DNA from 2 places in the Sediminibacillus dalangtanensis genome. Region 2 is predicted to be linked to the other one. Evidence: riboswitches for the same ligand, from Rfam matches in the RefSeq annotation. Region 2 holds a riboswitch; the other holds the start of a gene.

Region 1 (9,589 bases), 650 kb from region 2:
AGTACCTATATGGAAAGGTTTTTAACTACTTTTTCGCGACTGTTTTTGCTATTGGTGCAGGTGCGATAGTGAACGTACTGATGCGTGATGAAAAAGGGAATTAAAAAATGGAAAGGGGTTTCAATATGATTGCAAGAGTGTTGACGGTTGCTGGATCTGCGGCGCAAGGCAGTGCAGGTATCCAGGCCGACTTAAAAACATTTCAGGAACGGGACGTCTATGGCATGGCCGCGATTACAGCTATTGTCGCCAATAATCCGGTGACGAGTAAAGGAATGTTCACCAACTCGTTGGAAGCGATAGAAGCACAGTATTATACAGCAAAAAAAAATGTCGGAGTGGATGCTGTCAAAACCGGGATGTTGTTTACGAAAGAAATTATCAACCTGGTTGCCCGTCTTCTGGAGGAACATCCACCCGCAAATTTGGTAGTAGACCCAGTCATGATCGGAAAAATGGGATCGCAGCTTTTAAAAGATGACGCAATTGATGAAATGAGGAAAAGGTTGTTTCCACTTGCTACCGTTATCACCCCTAACTTGCATGAAGCCGAAAGAATATTGGAGAGCGGCCCGATTACCGACAAGGAAGAGATGAAACATGCCGCACGAGCGCTACATCGCTTTGGCTCGGATTATGTCATCATCAAAGGGGGTGCTCGGAAGGAAGATGCTGTCGACATCATGTATGATGGGAGCGAATTTAAGGAGTGGAAGCAGCCGCATATCGATACCATTCACACGAGCGGGGCAGGCTGCAGTTTTTCGGCAGCGATTGCCGCTGAGCTGGCTAAAGGAGCAACGATGGAGCAGGCGGTTGATACAGCCAAGGCATATGTCACTGCGGCGATCGAGCATGCCCTCGATTTTGGCAAAGGAATAGGTTCGACTTATCACGCGGCATACAGAAAACACCAGCCTCGCTAAAAGACGCGAAGGGTGGAGACAGGTGTGATTATTTGCTTTAGCGAAAGATAGAATTGCGCTGCAACGATCAAATGTTTAGTAGATGCATCCTTTTGCATGTAAAAGATACAACGTCGATGTGCCTCCATTTCTCCCTTTCTTAAACAAACGTTTGATCAATAATCTCGGAACCCAGCTATCTTTCCTTTCGGTTGAAGGAAATAGTCATTTTTAATGAAACCTCTGGAAAGGCAGATACGTACATGAAAGAAGAACGCATTACAAATGGAGGTGTCCAGTAAGTGGCAGTAGAGCCGGCAATGAAGTTAATCGATTTAAAGAAAGATATCGGTAAAAAGCAAATAATCAAAGGGTTGACGTTTGATATAAACCCAGGCGAAGTGTTCGGTTTTCTTGGACCAAATGGAGCAGGAAAAACAACGACAATCCGGATGATGGTCGGATTGATGAAAATCAGCGAAGGGGATGTGTTGATCAAAGGCAGCAGTATCAAGTCCAACTACAAGGATGCTATTCGACATGTGGGAGCAATCGTGGAAAACCCGGAAATGTATCCCTTCATGAGCGGTTGGAAAAACCTTCTCCATTATGCAAGAATGATGCCTGGCATTACCGAGGAGCGGATCAAGGAAGTTGTTTCATTAGTAGGGTTGGAGAAGCCGATTCACGAAAAAGCCGGTAGATACTCTCTTGGAATGCGCCAACGGTTAGGTATCGCCCAAGCCTTGTTGCATCGACCGTCGGTTTTGATTTTAGATGAACCAACCAACGGACTCGACCCGCATGGCATTAGAGAAATCCGTCAGTATATCCGGACTTTGGCGGAAAAAGAAAACGTGGCCGTCATTGTCTCCAGTCACCTGCTTTCCGAAATAGAAATGATGTGCGACCGCATCGGCATTATAAAAAACGGGGATCTTGTCGCAATCGAAACAGTCAAAGCGCTGACAAAAACAGACGAAGATATGATACATATTGAGGCTGTGCCGCTTGACCGGGCAAACGAGCTTCTGCGCCAGACGTTACAGCTCGAACCAACCATGGAAGGCGATCATATCAAACTGACAGCGAAACGTGAGGAAATTCCGAGCATTGTAAAATGTCTTGTACAAGGGCAAGTGGACGTATTTGGTGTACAAGTGCAACGCTCGACACTTGAAGATAAATTTTTAGATGTGATTGGGGAGAATGCGATTGAGTAATTTTTTCAGGCTCGTCTATAACGAGCAAGCGAAGCTTTTTGCCAGAAAGTCTACCTGGATCATGTTCGGCATCCTTGCAGCTATCATCCTTGGTGTAGCCATTCTCGGTAAAACAGTAGGAGATGTGGACGAAGCACAGTATGGTGATGACTGGCGGCAGCAGTTGGAGCAGGAAAATGCCGAAATTGCCGAGGGAAGCAGTGAGGAGGATGTCGCCAATCATTGGGGGATACAGGAAAACAACTATTATCTGGACAATGACATTAAACCTTTAGAGTACGATGCGTGGCAGTTTGTGGTGGAAAATGTGATGTTGTCCGCTCTGTTGAGTCTATTCACCATCATTGTAGCAGCAGGCATCATTGCCCACGAGTTTCGGTGGGGAACGGTCAAACTTTTGTTGATCCGGCCGGTTGCCCGGACAAAAATCTTGTTTGCTAAATATGCATCTGTTTTGTTGTTTGCCTTTACATCGCTTGTGTTTTTGCTTGTGTTTTCCTGGATTACCGGGGCGGTATTTTTTGGGGTCAATGGTGCCAACCCTTTGCTGGTGATCCAAAACCAAGGTGATTATACGCAAATAGCTGCTTGGGCAGAGATGGGCCGATCTTATGGATTGCAATTGATCAATCTGGTGATGATGGCCACTTTTGCATTTATGATTTCCTCGATTTTCCGAAACAGCGGCTTGGCGATTGGGTTTGCGATTTTCCTGATGATGGCCGGGAACTCGATCATAGGCTTTTTCATGCAATACGATTGGGCCAAATATATTTTGTTTGCAAACACAAACTTGGAGCAGTATTTTAGAGGAACACCGTTGATTGAAGGCATGACGTTGTCATTTTCGATCGGTGTTCTGATCGTTTACTATGTTATTTTCATGGTCCTGTCCTGGTTGTTTTTCACAAAACGGGACGTAGCGGGACACTAAAGAATTCAAAAAGAGGAGGAATTGGAAATGAAACGAACGGCAGAAATTGTACTTGGGGTTATCGGGGCTATCCTGTATGCTCTTTTCACGTTTTTCGGGATAACGCTAATGACGTTGAAAAATAACGATGATTTTGTACAGGAAATGGAAAATATGTTTGCAGAACAGGGTATGGAGAATATGGGAAGCATCTCTGAAATGATTTCCGGCGGTAGCTGGTACTTGATCATTATTTCGCTGCTGGCCATTATTCTGGGAATTGTAGCCATCGTATTGTTGAAAGGCAATAAAAAGCCAAAAACAGCAGGAATCATGTTGATTATCACCGCTGTTTTGTCTTTCGTCTTGTTTATGGGAATGAGTCTGATTCCGGCAGTGTTGTACTTAATTGCTGGTATTATGGCCTTGGTAAGGAAGCCTAAAACAACGATAACGGCCTAAATAATGATATTATCACAAAGCCTGGATGCTATCCAGGCTTTATTTCTGCTTGAGATTCACTTATTTCAGTTTGTATAAGTCAGTCCGACGGTCGCTGTATATCGGAATGGTCGCTCTGATTTTCTCTACTTCCTCCAAATCAATGGTTCCCGTCAAAATCGTCTCCTCCAGCCCTGCTTCTGCAAGAACTTCTCCCCATGGGCCGATAATCATGGAATTTCCGCCAAACTCGTTATTAGGATCAGAACCGGAGCGGTTGCAGGCAACCACAAAGCATTGGTTTTCGATAGCCCTGCTGATCAGGAGAGCCCGCCAATGATCAATGCGCTGTTTCGGCCATTCAGCGACGACATAGAGAACCTTTGTGTCATCCAGCATGTGCGTCCGGATCCATTCCGGAAAACGGATATCATAGCAAATAACCGCTGCACTCTTTTGGTTTTCCAATACAAAAGTTCCGTCGCTGTTTCCTTCTATTAAATATTTTTCCTCGTCCATCAATCGGAACAGATGCGCTTTGCTATATTGCTTGATAATATCCCCTGTCCGGGCAACTACTAGCAAGGTGTTGCTTGTCGCTTCGTCCACTCGATTGGCTACCGAGCCTGCTATCATATTAATGTCCAGTTCCTTTGCCAATCTGCTCAGAAATGCAATCGTCACATTGGCATCTTCATCAGCGATTTCATCGAGGCGTGTCAAGTCATATCCAGTTGTCCAAAGCTCCGGCAGCAGAATGGTATCTGGTGCTCTTTTCTCCACCGCTTCTCTAATTAGTTCTTCCGCATGCCGGAAATTGGTTTGCGGATCACCGAAAGCGATGTCCATTTGGATTAGTGCGTAGGTCTGCTTCATGAATGGTCCGGTCCCCTTTCCTTATTGCCGATTACGGAGCCGCATTCTCCAGCCACTGTTCCAGCTGTTGAATGCCGTCTGCCACCTGATGTGTTTCCGTTATATTCATCAAATGAATCGACTCTCCCGGCGCTGTCGCGGCAGCGGCAATCGTTTCTATTGCACCCTTCCGTTCCGGTTCAATGCCTAAATCGGACAAGCTTGTTGGCAGCCCCAGCTCCCGATAATGCGGAAGCAGTCTGTTGATTTCATCCGGTCGCCCTTCTAACGCTAATTGAACCAAAATACCATAGGCAACTTTGTCTCCGTGCAGAATCGAATGGGTTTCCGGCAAGTGGGTTAATCCATTGTGAATGGAATGGGCCCCTGAAATGCGTCCGTATTGATCCCCGAAACCTCCCACCATTCCTCCGGCCATAATGATGGTTTCAACCGTCCGTTTAAATGAATCAGTGACCGAACCGGCTTTGAGTGCCTTCAGTGCTTCCGTGCCTTCTGTAAGCAAAGTATCCCGACAAAGGCGGGCAGCCTGCAACGCGATTTCTAAGGGAATCGCTTTTGTCGGAAGATCGCGTGTTAGTACGTCAGCCTCATACCATTTGGCGATAGTATCCCCGATTCCTGCACGTAAAAAGGAAGATGGCGACTCGATCAGTATGTTCGGCTCCACGAGCACCATCCAGGTGCTTCGAGGAAAAACAATGTATTCTTCGAAGTTCCCCTCCTGGTCATAAAATACGCTAAGCGGTGTCCAGGCTGCACAGTTCGAGGCCAAGGTCGGGATCAAAATCACTGGCAGTCCTGTTTGATTTCCGGCTGCTTTTGCCAAATCCAGAACTTTCCCCCCGCCTACTCCGATAATGAACTCGGAATTTTCCTTAAGAGCTGTTTTGCCAATCCGGCCGGCTTCTTCATGGGTGCATTCATGATGATAAGATAGGTAGGTCAGCGGCACTCCGGGATCGACAAAGTGACGCTTCGCTGCTTCCCATGATTTCACGCCATGCAGCAGCAGCCCGCGGGAAAATCGTTGTTCCGCAATTTTTTTAGGAAGTAATTCCAATACCCCTTGATAACAATGATAGATGGCAGGAGCACCTTGCACTTGGATTGAACTCAATGTAAGCACCTCGCTTTCTATTAATATAACAATAATCCATCTCCATATAAAAACCTCTTCCACAAAAGGAAGAGGTTGCGTGCCGGCTCTTCCTCTTATCTTGCAGCAGTGCTGCAGGATTTAGCACCGTGTGAGTCTATTCACCGGTTGCCGGGCTTCGCAGGGCCATTCCCTCCACCTTCTCTTGATAAGAGTATAAGATTCTCTATAGATGCTTGCATTATCCCACCACGAGTACATCCTGTCAAGAAAGGCTGTTGTTCCTGCTCTATTGTAATGCCTGTAAAGTTCTAGCCAGAAGACTGTAAGAGTTGGCATCATTTCTACTTGTAATACGTAAGTACGTATAAATGTATATTAACTAAAATATCATAGTTGTACGTATGAATAACCGAGTGTATAATGGAAAAAGAAGGAGGGAGAAAATGAAAAATCCAACAGTGGAATCGTTTACAGTTGAAACGAAAACAGGAATGGAACCGGTTTTACCCGGAACAGTGAAATTGGAGATGGAAGGAGGAGTAACCGGGGATTTTTGTGTACAGTGGGAGACGATAACTGAAGAAATGTATTCCACCCCAGGATGGCATACCATTCACGGAAAAATAGTTGAGTCATCGTTTGTCAACCCATTGATTGAACAACGAGCAGACCCTTATATACTTAAACATACAGATGGCTACTATTATTTTACCGGTTCCTATCCGCTTTATGATCGGATTGTTTTAAGAAGAGCAAAGACAATCGAAGGGCTTCGGACTGCGGAAGAAACAGTAATCTGGAGAAAACATGAAAGTGGGATAATGTCAGAGCATATTTGGGCTCCGGAAATACATTTCATTGATGGAAAATGGTATATGTATTTTGCAGCCGGTGATCAAGAGGATATATGGGCGATTCGTCCGTACGTTCTAGAGTGTTCAGACGCCAATCCATTAGAAGGTGAATGGGTCGAAAAAGGAGCAATAAACACCGATTTCCAAAGCTTTTCACTCGATGCTACAACTTTTGAGCATCACGGAGACCGCTATCTTGTTTGGGCGCAAAAGGTAAACAATGATACCATTTCCAACCTCTATATTGCGAAGATGAAAAATCCCTGGACTATCGTGGGACCGCAAGTCTTACTGGCCACACCGGAATTTGAATGGGAGCAACAAGGGTTTCATGTAAACGAAGGCCCTGCGTTTCTTGAACGGAATGGGAAAGTATTTATTGCCTATTCAGCAAGCGCTACAGATGACCGCTATGCGATGGGACTGCTTTCAGCAGAATCGGACAGTGACCTTCTTAAGAAAGAATCTTGGTATAAAGAAAAAGAGCCTGTTTTTCAATCATCAGAGGTAACCGGGGAATATGGACCAGGTCACAACAGTTTCGTTGTAGATGATAAGGGGATTGACTTCATTGTCTATCATGCTCGTCCATACAAGCACATCACTGGGAATCCTCTATATGACCATAATCGCCATGCAAGAGTACAACAGTTGTTTTGGGAAAAGGACGGGAAGCCTTATTTTGGGATTCCTGGCCAAAAAGTGACGTTGCCTACTGACACTGTGCAGGCCAGGCTTTACGTGAGATAAAAAGCAGGAGGTTACATGGTGAAAAAAAGAATCGTTTTATTCATGATGGCTTTGTTTGTTCTCGCGGCGTTTTCCTATGGAGTTGAAGATCAGAGCGATGGACAGGTTGTGGTGGCAAATGGAAAGCCGCCCGTTGGTAAAGTGCCGATGTCAGGAGATATTGGGGATTACGTCGAAGGGGTGGTCGATGACCCTGTTCATGATCCGGCTTTATTTAAAGATAACGGCACCTATTATGTCGCTTCCACGGGTATCGCCAGAACCCCGGACGACCCGGGCGGTATATATTTGCGAAAGTCGAACGGAACTATAGGCGGCCCCTGGGAAGCTATCGGAGAAGTACCAGCACCCGATTGGGTGCAGTCGTATGGAGTAAGTCATTTATGGGCACCTGACGTTGTGAAAAAGGGGAATACCTTTTATTTATATTATGCTGTTTCCACTTTTGGTACGAATCGTTCTGCAATAGGTGTTGCCACAACACGTACTCCTGAAGATCCTGAAAGCTGGATAGACAAGGGGCCGGTACTGACTTCTACTCCGGGGCAGGAGCAGTATAACGCGATTGACCCCATGGTATTTCATGACAACGGAAAGTGGTGGTTGGTGTTCGGTTCCCATTTCAGCGGTATCCATTTGCAAGAGTTGCAGAATATGACAACGCCGACAGGACCAGTATATACACTGGCAAGCAGAGCATCAACAACTGAACATAATGCCATTGAGGCACCAACTATTTTCAAAAAGGGCGATTACTATTACTTGGTTACCTCCTGGGATCGTTGCTGTGCAGGACTTAGCAGTACATACAAAATTGCTGTCGGACGATCCGAGTCGATTACAGGGCCATACGTTGATCAAAATGGTGTCCCTTTGATAGAAGGAGGAGGAGAAGTGATCCTGGGAAATCTGGACAACCAAATCGGTCCGGGCGGCCAGGACTTTCTGAAAGACAGAGGTATTGATTATATGGTTCATCATTACTATGACGGAAATGCTGGAGGAATTATCCGTATGCAGATATGGGGAGTTTCCTGGCGTGATGGATGGCCATATTTAGAAAAGAAGCCTTCGAAAAGCTCTTGAGAGAAAATTATACGTATAAGTTACCCAGAATATCGACCAAACTTATTGACGAGTTATTGGAAAGGTGCTAATATTCAGATAAACGAAGAATACTTGATGGAGTTGGGTGCCTCTGAAAGCTTGTAATAAAAGTAAAATGTATGCGTTATCATATTGTTCATACAAGTTAAGTCATTGGTAACGCAGCCAGTCATTTCAGCGATTTTTTATGTGTAGAAATGTAAGCGATTTAAAAAGGGGAAGGGGATAAAAAAATGGAAAAAAAGACTTTGTTATCCATCATTATTGGACTGATTGTTCTTTTACTCGCCGCGTGCGGTGGGGGAGGGGAAGAGGCCTCTGGAGAAGCGGAAGAGACAGAAGTGATAGGTGGTGATTTGGAAGGTGCTACAGAGTTGACCTATTGGACGTTTGTCGGTCAGCACGTTGACTTATTTAGGGATGCTGCGGAAAGATGGAATGAAGAAAATCCGGATAGGCCAATCAAACTTGTGGCAGAAACGTATCCTTATGACCAGATGCATAACAATCTTCTTCTTTCGCTACAATCAGGAAAGGGTGCTCCGGATATTGCAGACATTGAATTAGGACGTTACGCGAACTATATGCAGGGAGAACCGCAGCTTGAACCAATGAATGAGTATATTGAGCCTGTACTGGATCAAGCAGTTACTTCACGTTTTGAATTGTATGCGAAGGATGGAAACTACTATGGTGTTCCCACACATGTGGGCGCTACGGTGATGTATTACAATACAGAAATCATGGAGGAAGCCGGGGTAGATATTGATTCGATTAAAACGTGGGACGATTATGTCGAAGCAGGAAAAAAAGTAACGGAAAATACAGATGCTGTTATGTGGAATGTTGGTACAACTGATTTTCTGATGGATTTTTGGCCAATTGTTTCGCAGAGAAATTCCGATTTTTTCAATGAAAATGGAGACGTAACGATTGATAACGAGGTCAATACAGAGACGCTGCAATTTTTGCATGATGTAATCTATAAGGAAAAAATTGCGGAAATAACACCGGGTGGAATGAACCAGTCTGAAGAATTTTATGGATACATGAACGATGGTGGTGCTGCGTCAATTCTTGCTCCTATTTGGTATATGGGAAGATTTATTGACAGCATGCCTGATTTGAAAGGTAAGATAGCAATCCGTCCAATGCCTGCCTGGGAAGAAGGCGGCAACCGTTCCGCAGGAATGGGTGGAACAGGTACAGTAGTTACCAACCAGTCAGAGGACCCGGACCTGGCCAAGGAATTTTTAGCATACGCGAAGCTCTCGGAAGAAGGCAGTGAAAAGTTGTGGACAGTGCTTGGTTTTGATCCTCCGCGCTGGGACGTTTGGGAAAGTGAAGTAGTACGCGAAGACAACAAGTACTATGATTACTTTGGTGATAATATTTTTGATGTCCTTCTGGATGTCCGC
Region 2 (9,589 bases):
ATATGTATCTTGGTCAAAAACGTAAAGGGGTGCTCTATCCGTTACTTTTCTTCGGCACAATAGGCTTTGGAACATTTGCTTATTTCATCTCTGCGTTTAATGGGTTCATTCCTTTGACACTCCTTGGCGCATTTTTGATTTGGGCAGTAAATGTCATCGACATGATTATTACCCTATTGATGCGCAGCAAAGTACAGACTTCCGGTCAGTCGGCCGACACTACTGTTCCGTCTCCGAGTGCGATTGTTTCCCAACCCGAGAATTACAATGAACGATTCACGACGATTTTACTGTCTTTCATTCCTGGGGTCGGCCATTTTCAGCTCGGCTTGAACCAGAGAGGACTAACGTTTTTGGCCGGGTTTTTCGGAGTAGCGTCTATGATTTTCTTTGTTGCCTTTGTCAGCCATCAGGGAGGCTTTTTAATTTTTCTGCTGGCCATGCCGATTATTTGGATATACAGCTTCTTTGACGCGATTCAGCTATTGAATAAGAAACAGAACGGAGAAACATTGGAAGACCGTACCATTATCGAAGATCTGGATCAGTATCGGGAAGAGGGTAAGAAAAGCAAAATGCTAGCCACTATTTTGGCGATTTTCCCAGGGGCAGGCCATATGTATTTAGGATTACAACGAAGAGGCCTGCAGTTAATGGCCGCATTCCTGCTGTCTATCTATGTGCTGGACGTTCTGCGTCTCTCCATCTTTTTATTTTTGATACCGATCATCTGGTTTTTCAGCTTTTTCGATGCCTTGCAGCATACAAACAAAGCGGAACAGGGAGACCTTCAGGACATACCGATTGTCAAGTATTTGGCCAACCATCAAAAATGGCTGGGCATTGCCCTTTTAGCGCTTGGTCTTTTCTACATTGCCGATTCAATCCTGCTGCCAGTCATCGCTGAACAGGTACGTAACGCCTTTCAAATCGACCTTTGGTACTACTACCACCAATATTTTCAAGTATCGGTCGTTTGCCTGTTGCTGATAGCCGGAGGAATCCGATTGATTATCGGGTCGAAACCGAAAAAGGGAGGAAATGAACAATGAAGAAATGGCGGGTAGGATCTATCTCGATGGGTGCAGCACTCGTTTTACTGGGAATGGTCATCATGCTCTCTCAATTTCTCGAATGGGATGCAACTACGGTTTTGCTGGCCTGGTTTCCACTTATCCTTGTTGTTTTAGGAGTGGAAATCATCCTTTACGTCTACTTGTCCCAACAGGAACAGCCAGTAGTAAAATATGATTTTTTATCGATTATTTTTATTACCTGTCTTGGCGGGATTGCCCTTATTCTATTTATTGGCGCCTCAACGGGAGTGCTGGACAAAATAAAAACTACTGTTCAGGCAGAAGATGTCGAAGCAACATTGCCGCCGATCGAAAAACAGATCGATGAAAAAGTGAAAAAAATCGTTTTGGAATCAGCCGAGGGAACGTCGCTGGAGACGAATAACACAGGGGATGTCCATATATTTGGCACCTTCCATTCAAACACGATGAACCAGAAGGATATCAAGCCGGAGGAAATCGCCTCTTTCCATCAGATTGGTGATACTTTATATATTGAAATGCTTGAGGCTCCAACCAGCCGATTCGGCTACGATGTAAGCCGGTTTACTGCGACTGTTTCCATTCCCGGCAACATGGAAACCGAAGTCCGGTCCTGGTTGGATGAAGCCCATCTGAACCTGGCTACAATCAAAAGTGACTGGTCACTAAAAGAGGTTGATCAGGTGTATCTGACTAATACGGATTCGGCCGATGTTCAACTACAGGCAGACAATATATGGCAAGAGAAAGACAGTGACCAAACAGATACATTCGGAAAAGGCACTCACCAGCTCGACATCGAAGCAGCCAACCAACTGCACACCAAATAAATTCTTTACCCTGGTAGAGCATTGGGGGGACAGTCCCTTCCATCGTAATGCGATGGAAGGGACTGTCCCCCATTTCAAAAAATTTTCTTAATGGGGTTGACTCGATCGATAGGGTGATTTATAATTCTTTAAAAGATTGAAATTTCCAACAAATTGAATAATGAGACTCTTATCCAGAGCGGCGGAGGGACTAGGCCCGATGATGCCCGGCAACCTTCAGGCAATGATGCTTGAAAAGGTGCCAATTCCTACAGGTCCATGATCTGACAGATAAGAGGAGGACTCCGGATATACGCCCTCTTCTTAGGAAGGGGGCTTTTCTATTCCCCTCTTTCCAACACAACATTTCATTACCTGCTTCCACGGCCTTAGGTACAATTTTTCCCTAGCATTATCACACTTAGGAGGAATTAAAATGACAAACCCATTTCATTTACAAGGTACCGAAACACAACTGCTTCACGGAGGACAGACACCAGATCCGGCTACAGGGTCCCGGGCTGTCCCGATTTATCAAACAACTTCTTATGTATTCCGCGATACCGAGCATGCGCAAAACCTTTTTGCCCTAGCCGAACCAGGCAACATTTATTCGAGAATCATGAACCCGACTGTCGATGCATTTGAACAACGAATCGCTCTTTTAGAAGACGGCGTCGCAGCGGTGGCCACTTCGTCCGGCATGGCTGCCATTACCCTGTCGATCCTGAACCTTGCCGGGAGCGGTGACGAAATTGTAGCCGACAGCAATTTGTACGGCGGCACCTATAACCTGTTCGTCAAAACGCTCCCTCGCTATGGAATCAATGTCACCTTTGTTGATGCATCTGATCCGGAAAAAGTCCGCGCAGCTATTACGGACAAAACCAAAGCTGTCTTCGGAGAAATCATTACCAATCCCAGCCTGAATGTACTCGATGTGGAAACAATCGCTGCAATTGCTCATGAGCAGGATATTCCATTCATTATCGATAATACCTTCGCCACTCCATACTTAACCAAACCAATCGCCTGGGGTGCGGACATCGTCGTCCACTCCGCGACCAAGTGGATCGGTGGACACGGTACAACAATCGGGGGTGTAGTCGTCGATGGCGGGCGTTTTAACTGGAACAACGAAAAATTCCCTGAGTTCATCAATCCCGATGAAAGCTATCATGGCATTCGTTATGCGATCGACACTGCACCGGCAGCCTTTGCTACGAAGTTACGTGTACAGCTGTTACGCGATATTGGTGCCTGCCTAAGCCCGCAAAATGCATTTTTGCTTTTGCAAGGCTTGGAAACGTTGCACCTCCGTATCGAAAAACATAACCAAAACGCTCAACAGGTCGCCGCTTACTTAAGCGATCATCCAGCTGTGGAATGGGTTGCGTACCCGGGATTGGAAAACCATCCTTCCCATCAGCTCGCAGAAAAATATTTAAACGGAAAAGCCGGCTCGATTATTACTTTCGGCATCAAAGGCGGTCGTGATGCCGGACGACAGCTAATCGACAACATTACCCTTTGGTCGCATGTTGCCAATGTCGGGGATGCCAAGTCGCTGATCATCCACCCTGCTTCTACAACCCACCAGCAACTGGATGCAGATGGACTGAAAGAAAGTGGTGTAACGGAAGAATTGATTCGTCTGTCGATCGGTATTGAAACGGCAGAGGACTTGATCCGGGATCTCGACCAGGCAATCGCCAAAGCTACCGGAACACAACCTACCGTAACGGTTACGAACGAAAAGGCAATCCAGTGGGCGCTTCACTCACCATTCGACCGGACAAACGGACTGCGGCAAAAGACCATTGCCGTACTTGGAATAGAACCCGACGCTGATCTGCCGGTGTATCAGACAGCAGCAAAGTTGCAAAATCTCGGCTATAAAATCATTCCGGTTCATAATGGAAGTGAGCCGATCCTTAGTGAGACACCAGTGGCTAGCCTGTCAGCGATCGAGGATGAAATCGATGTGCTTTATACACAGGACACGCTGGCGGCTGAGGCCATACTGGCAAACGAAAGCCCGATTGAAACAAAGATACTATGGCTCGATTCTCAGGAAACCAGCCTGGATGTCACCGACCAGGCGCGCGTGCAAGGGATTACCGTTGTCGAAAGTCTTTGCCCATATCAGGAAGCGGTAAGACTGAGAAGCGGAGATACGAGACAACAGCCTGTCCACGCTTGATATAGCATGTACCAGTACGAAAAATAAAAGGACTCCCCTCATTTAAAAGCCGCTTGGAATCATCCAAGCGGCTTTTGTATATTGGAATATTAGAGGTATCAGATATGGGGCAACCGGTTTATAATGAATTTATTATTTTTTACCTTTGTATTAAATAACAAATTAAGGTTTTACTAGAAAGCTTTATCTTAAAATAGATCTTTAGCAAAGATCTCATGCTTTAACTTTAATGAAGACATTTTCAAAGTAGAAGATCACTGTACTCGTCTTTTTTTGACAAGGTGAATTTACTCCTTCTAATATCCCCTTCAGGTATTTTTTTACGGTAGGACTTGATATCTTAAGTTCTCTAGGGATTTGATTAATTTGTAGCATCTTCATGAACCCTAATATGCAACATTAATTTTCCTCCATATAAAATAACCAACATATCATAGAAAGTTAGATTAATATAACAAAAGTGTAAAGACTCATTAGGTACTTACTGTACACTCTATTTCACCTTTTCAATACGAATTCCTCATGTTAACAATAAAAATATCGTCCAGCGTTCATTCATGCAACGCTGGACGATGTTTTTCACCTCAGAAAACAATAAGAAATTCTTCACTGCCTTCCTACACCATCCCATTTTCATCCCATGCTTCCAAGGTTATAGATTTATGTCTCGATTATCCATTGGTTAATAGAAACAATTACAGCTAATATTTGTTTTTCAGCTCCCGTACCTCTTCTTCCAGCTGTTCAACCCTTTGCTACAGTTCCTTTTTTGGTTCAGAAATTTTTCTGCCAATCATACCAAAAAAGCCGAACAGAGCTATGATTCCGCCGGCGATTGCCATGACAAACAATAAAACTATTTCTGCCAAGATTATCCCTCCCTCTTTCACTAGAAATTCCGCTTTTGTTACCTATTTTAACCCGGCATTCCAACACGTTTGTTCTGCTGAAGAATATCTTTTATCGTCTTATCAAGCGTATCGAATCTGAACTGAAAACCTTCCTGTTCCAAACGTTCTGGAATTACCCAGCGACTTTTTAACACGAGTTCCGTTTCCGTCCGGATCAATACCGCTCCCATTTCCAGCATCCATTTCGGTGCTGGCAAACCTATCGGGGCATTCATTTCCGTTCTTAATCGCTTCATCAGCTCCCGATTGCTGACGGGGTTGGGGGCTGCACAATTAAAGACACCGCTCAAGTCATCCCTTCCTTGCAAAAACAGGACAATTTGAAACAGATCTTCCACATGGATCCAGCTGAATTTTTGCTTTCCAGATCCCTGGACACCGCCGAGACCAAATTTCACCAGATTTAAATAAGGAGTCATCACCCCTCCCCCTGGCCCTAAAACGATAGCAGTTCGGAGAGCAGCTTGTCTTGTATTCGGTAAATCAAAAGAAAAGAATACTTCTTCCCATTTTTCCGCCACATCCACAGAAAAGCCCGTGCCTATTTCTCCGTTTGTTTCCGTCATCGGCCGATCTTCCGCATGCCGGTATATCGTAGCGGTACTGGCGTTAAGCCAAACCGGCGGCGGGTTATCACAAGCCTTGATGGCTTCGCCGAGAATGGTCGTCGTGTCGATTCTTGATTGCAGGATTTCCCGCTTGTTTTTATCATGATAACGACAGTTGACCGATTTACCAGCCAGATTGACGAGCAAATGCGCCTCTTCCAATGCTTCTTTGATGGCATCCCTGTCGTCCCATGATATGTAAGAGGGCTGTCTTGATATAATACCTACGTCATATCCCTTCTCTTCAAACCTACTTTTGAAATAATTACCGATAAAGCCTGTTCCCCCTGCGAGGATCACTTTTTTCATCATCAAAACCCCAATCTGCATTTTATCCGAATTGGTTGTCTCTTGGTGTTTTGCGTTTATTTTAACATAGATAACTATTGGTAACGGCGCCTATGCGTGATAAGATGAAGGGCTATGACTCCTGCCTGAATCCGTTTTTATCCATAAATGAAATCGGCGTGTTGGACAGTGTTGACCTCATCAATTGAAAAACGTCTTCTTGGGATAACAACTCCTCCCTTTCAGATATCATAGCTTGTACCCTCATACCATACCCCAGAATAGTGAAGAAGGCAGATATTTTTTCAGCATCCAATGTATCAGGTATCGGTCCTCTATTTTGCCCTGCATTAATCCACTTTACGGAATGCTGAAAAAATGCTTCCTGGAATTCCTCTAAGATTTCTTGATCTTCTGCTTTATTTTGGTGACTTATCAAATAAAAGAAAATTTGGTTGGAAACGCTGGACTTAGAATGAATAAAGGATTTTAACGTCTGGCGAAGTGGCTCGCCCAATTCTGCTTCTTTTTGTTCCTTGATACTAGTGTGAAACTGCTTATCAACTTGTTCTAATTGATGCTTCAACACTAAGACAAACAATTCATTTTTACTTTTAACATAATGATAGATTGCACCTTTCGAAAGACCGCTACGCTGTATGATTTCATTCAACGTTGTCTTCTGACACCCTTTTTCAGAGATAATCTCTTCTGTGACTTTGATTAGTTTCTGGAAGCTTTCATTCTCATACATGTTCTGTACACTCCTAGTGATCATATAACTTAACTATACAGAGGTGTAAAGTTTCTGTAAACCGCTTGCGTACCGACCGTCGGTATGTTACTTTTTTCTTAATTACTATCTTATTAAGGAGGTTGAAAGATGGTGAAAACAGCTCAAGGAAATCATCTTTTTTATCGCTCATGGCTTGTTCGAGAACGCTTGTTACTGTTCACTGGAGGAATCGGCCTTCTTCTTGGCGGTGTTTGTCTTTTCATTGTGCTTTTCAAGGGAGCTGCTATTCCTCCGGAAGGGGATTTGTTTAAAGCCGTATCTTTTAATGTCGCTATTGGAGTCTTTTTAATAACGACGGCCATACTACTACCTTTGGTCAAGATGCCTGACTCTAAACAAAGACTATTTCGATGGGGTCTCTTCATTTGTAGTCTATATAGTTACGGCGCAGAAACCATTCAGCACATTCGAGGAATAAACCCTCGTTTTTCAGTAGCCGGAAATCTGATTGACCAAGTTGCTGGCGGGGTTTTCGGACTTGTATCCCTGTGTATAGTCGGGATATACATTATGTTGGCCTTCTACATTTTCCAGCCTGTTATGCTGAAACAAAATCCAATTTGCACCCTCGGTTTAAGATACGGTATTCTTTCAACGCTGATTTCCTTTGCGGCTGGTGTCTGGATGATTGTATTACAGGGACGATTTGTCGGCATGGATGGAAACATTATCTTGTTCCATGGTTTGGGGTTTCACGGATTACAAGTTATGCCAATCCTTGCCTGGGCCTTCGTCCAATCCTATTCTGATAAGAGAAAACAACGGAAACTGATCCACTTGACTGGAGGGGTTTGGAACTTATCACTAGGAATGATCGGCATACAAACAGCACTAGGAAAAACACTTCTTCAGCTAACCATTACCTCTACCGCATTCTACCTACTGACAATAGCCTTTTTTACAATCTTTCTTTCAACAGCATTTCAATTTTTTAAAAATCCAAAAAGGATTGCTTCCATTGCTTCGGAAGACAAAGACTTAGCAAACTAAACATCATTTCTTCATGGTGGCTGAAACAATGTTTCTGCTCAGGGTGGACAAACGCCGGATACAGCTACTTCCCTGCCAACGATGATGATGTTCGGTATTATCGTTAGTGCCTTAGGATTACTGGTGCTTGCTTTAAGAAAACACATGGGGATACTGTTTCCTGTCACGTGAATCAAGTATAAAATGGAGAACATCTCTACGTCACTTTTGAAGGAGTGACTTATGATTATCAGGTCAACAAAACTTGGGTAACAGATAAAGATGATCATTCGGTAATTGCAAAAGAAGAACCGACATGGACACTTACAACCTGTTATCTTTTTGACTTTATTGGCTCTGCGCCAAAACGTTATATGATTCAGGCAGCATTGGTTGGAAAAGAAGTACCTGCGGCCTGATAGAAAAGTCAGTTCATCTAAGGATGAGCTGACTTTTGTTTTTGACAGACTCACAAAACGAGTTTTACTGCCTTGGTCGCGATAAACGTTTTGATATATTGATCCAAAACCCGTGTTCCTCCGAAATCATCTTCATAAAAACCCATTATTGCAAAGCCGGCGTCGATTTGCCCTTGTATTTGTTCCTCCATGGTATGCGCATATTCAATGGTTTGGTTGGAACGAATGTAATCCTCTACTTCTCCTTCAGGCAATTGATCTAAAGTCGAAGAGGGGATGGGATGCCTCACATCAAGAATCCCTTTTTGTTCCTGCTGATCATCAAAAATAAACAGCAGCGGATTCGTAAATCCGGCGATTAGAGTTCCATTGTTTTTTAATACCCTTGCCGCTTCTTTCCACACCGGATGGATGTTATCCACGAATAAATTGGAAACAGGGTGGATGATCATATCAAAATATTCGTCCTCAAAGACACTTAAGTCACGCATATCCCCTTGCACGGTGCATAACGACAATCCGTCCCGTTCTGCTACCAACCGGTCCTGTTCCAACTGCTTACTTGATATGTCGGTGACGATTACCTCCGCACCCGCAGCAGCAAGTACAGGGGCTTGTTGCCCTCCACCTGATGCAAGGCAAAGTATTTTCATTCCCACTAAGCGCTTCGGGAACCAGTTGCGAGGTACTGCTTTCTCCGTTGTTACAGTAATTTCCCACTCACCGGCCTTACTCTTTTCAATGATTTCGCTACTTACTGATTTTGTATAACGCGAGCCTTCCGCTACTTTCTGATCCCATGCATTGCTGTTTTGCCGTGTAGTGTCCATTGTTCGTTTCCTCCCCATTCCCAACAACTTTATAGTTTTTACCAGCGTACCATAGAAGAGGCCATTAAGGAGCAACATATTCAATAAAATGCACGAAATAAACTAGGCGGGGTAGGCGGGGTCAGGGTAGGCGGGGTCAGTCCCTCCTTCAGGAATATCCATCGCCTTTGCTCTTAGAGGGTCAGTCCCCATCAAGCCGAGTTCATCCTTTTTCAGGTTGTTTTTTCGCTTGAATCCTTGTCTGCCAAGGATTCTAACAATCAGGGGGACTGACCCTCCAAGGGGTAATTATTCTATCATGAGCTGGAGAGGGACTGACCCCTGACCCGCTCTAAAAAGGCCAGCTCATGGTGAGCTGGCTTTTTGCTGTTGAAGGGCTATTGTCTTAGTATTTCTTTTCTTCCACGATTTCGTGGTTTTCGTCTAAAATCATCAGTCGGCTTGGTGTATCGTTTGAAGCCAACTTTTCTGCTTCTGCAATTGCATCGTCTTTTTTGCTGTATAAATCAGTCGGAGCTACGTCTTCGATTTTTACATACCAGCCTTCAGCATTTTTGTTTGGTGTTACGCTGTATTCTTTCATGTCTATCGCTCCCTTTCAGAAATTGCTTTATCTTGTGTTACAAGACAATTCCCGAGAGCATAGCGCCCCAAACCTGTACTATTGTGTTCTGTGCAGTACTCTGCCTGCTTTATAC

What was found. Region 2 has a riboswitch for S-adenosylmethionine ahead of ERJ70_RS17820 (PLP-dependent aspartate aminotransferase family protein). Riboswitches for the same ligand answer to the same signal wherever they lie in the genome.
Region 1: it holds a riboswitch for S-adenosylmethionine, as region 2 does, so the genes downstream of both, ERJ70_RS01105 (iron-containing alcohol dehydrogenase family protein) here and ERJ70_RS17820 (PLP-dependent aspartate aminotransferase family protein) in region 2, are expected to answer to the same signal.

The regions. Positions count from the first base shown of each region.
Region 1 covers NZ_CP046956.1:189,895-199,483, forward strand. Annotated here, with positions in the region: gene ERJ70_RS01075 (hypothetical protein) at 1-104, shown strand, start outside; gene thiD (bifunctional hydroxymethylpyrimidine kinase/phosphomethylpyrimidine kinase) at 126-926, shown strand; gene ERJ70_RS01085 (ABC transporter ATP-binding protein) at 1,226-2,128, shown strand; gene ERJ70_RS01090 (ABC transporter permease) at 2,115-3,062, shown strand; gene ERJ70_RS01095 (DUF4064 domain-containing protein) at 3,090-3,503, shown strand; gene ERJ70_RS01100 (carbon-nitrogen family hydrolase) at 3,564-4,358, opposite strand; gene ERJ70_RS01105 (iron-containing alcohol dehydrogenase family protein) at 4,390-5,478, opposite strand; SAM riboswitch class I at 5,571-5,672, opposite strand; gene ERJ70_RS01110 (family 43 glycosylhydrolase) at 5,904-7,064, shown strand; gene ERJ70_RS01115 (arabinan endo-1,5-alpha-L-arabinosidase) at 7,080-8,150, shown strand; gene ERJ70_RS01120 (ABC transporter substrate-binding protein) at 8,405-9,589, shown strand, end outside.
Region 2 covers NZ_CP046956.1:3,638,680-3,648,268, forward strand. Annotated here, with positions in the region: gene ERJ70_RS17810 (hypothetical protein) at 1-1,052, shown strand, start outside; gene ERJ70_RS17815 (hypothetical protein) at 1,049-1,888, shown strand; SAM riboswitch class I at 2,055-2,165, shown strand; gene ERJ70_RS17820 (PLP-dependent aspartate aminotransferase family protein) at 2,304-4,070, shown strand; gene ERJ70_RS17825 (TIGR01777 family oxidoreductase) at 4,987-5,901, opposite strand; gene ERJ70_RS17830 (TetR/AcrR family transcriptional regulator) at 6,011-6,631, opposite strand; gene ERJ70_RS17835 (hypothetical protein) at 6,761-7,663, shown strand; partial or broken gene ERJ70_RS17840 (sortase domain-containing protein) at 7,858-8,061, shown strand; gene ERJ70_RS17845 (class I SAM-dependent methyltransferase) at 8,112-8,891, opposite strand; gene ERJ70_RS17850 (DUF2188 domain-containing protein) at 9,277-9,474, opposite strand; gene ERJ70_RS17855 (Gfo/Idh/MocA family protein) at 9,584-9,589, opposite strand, start outside.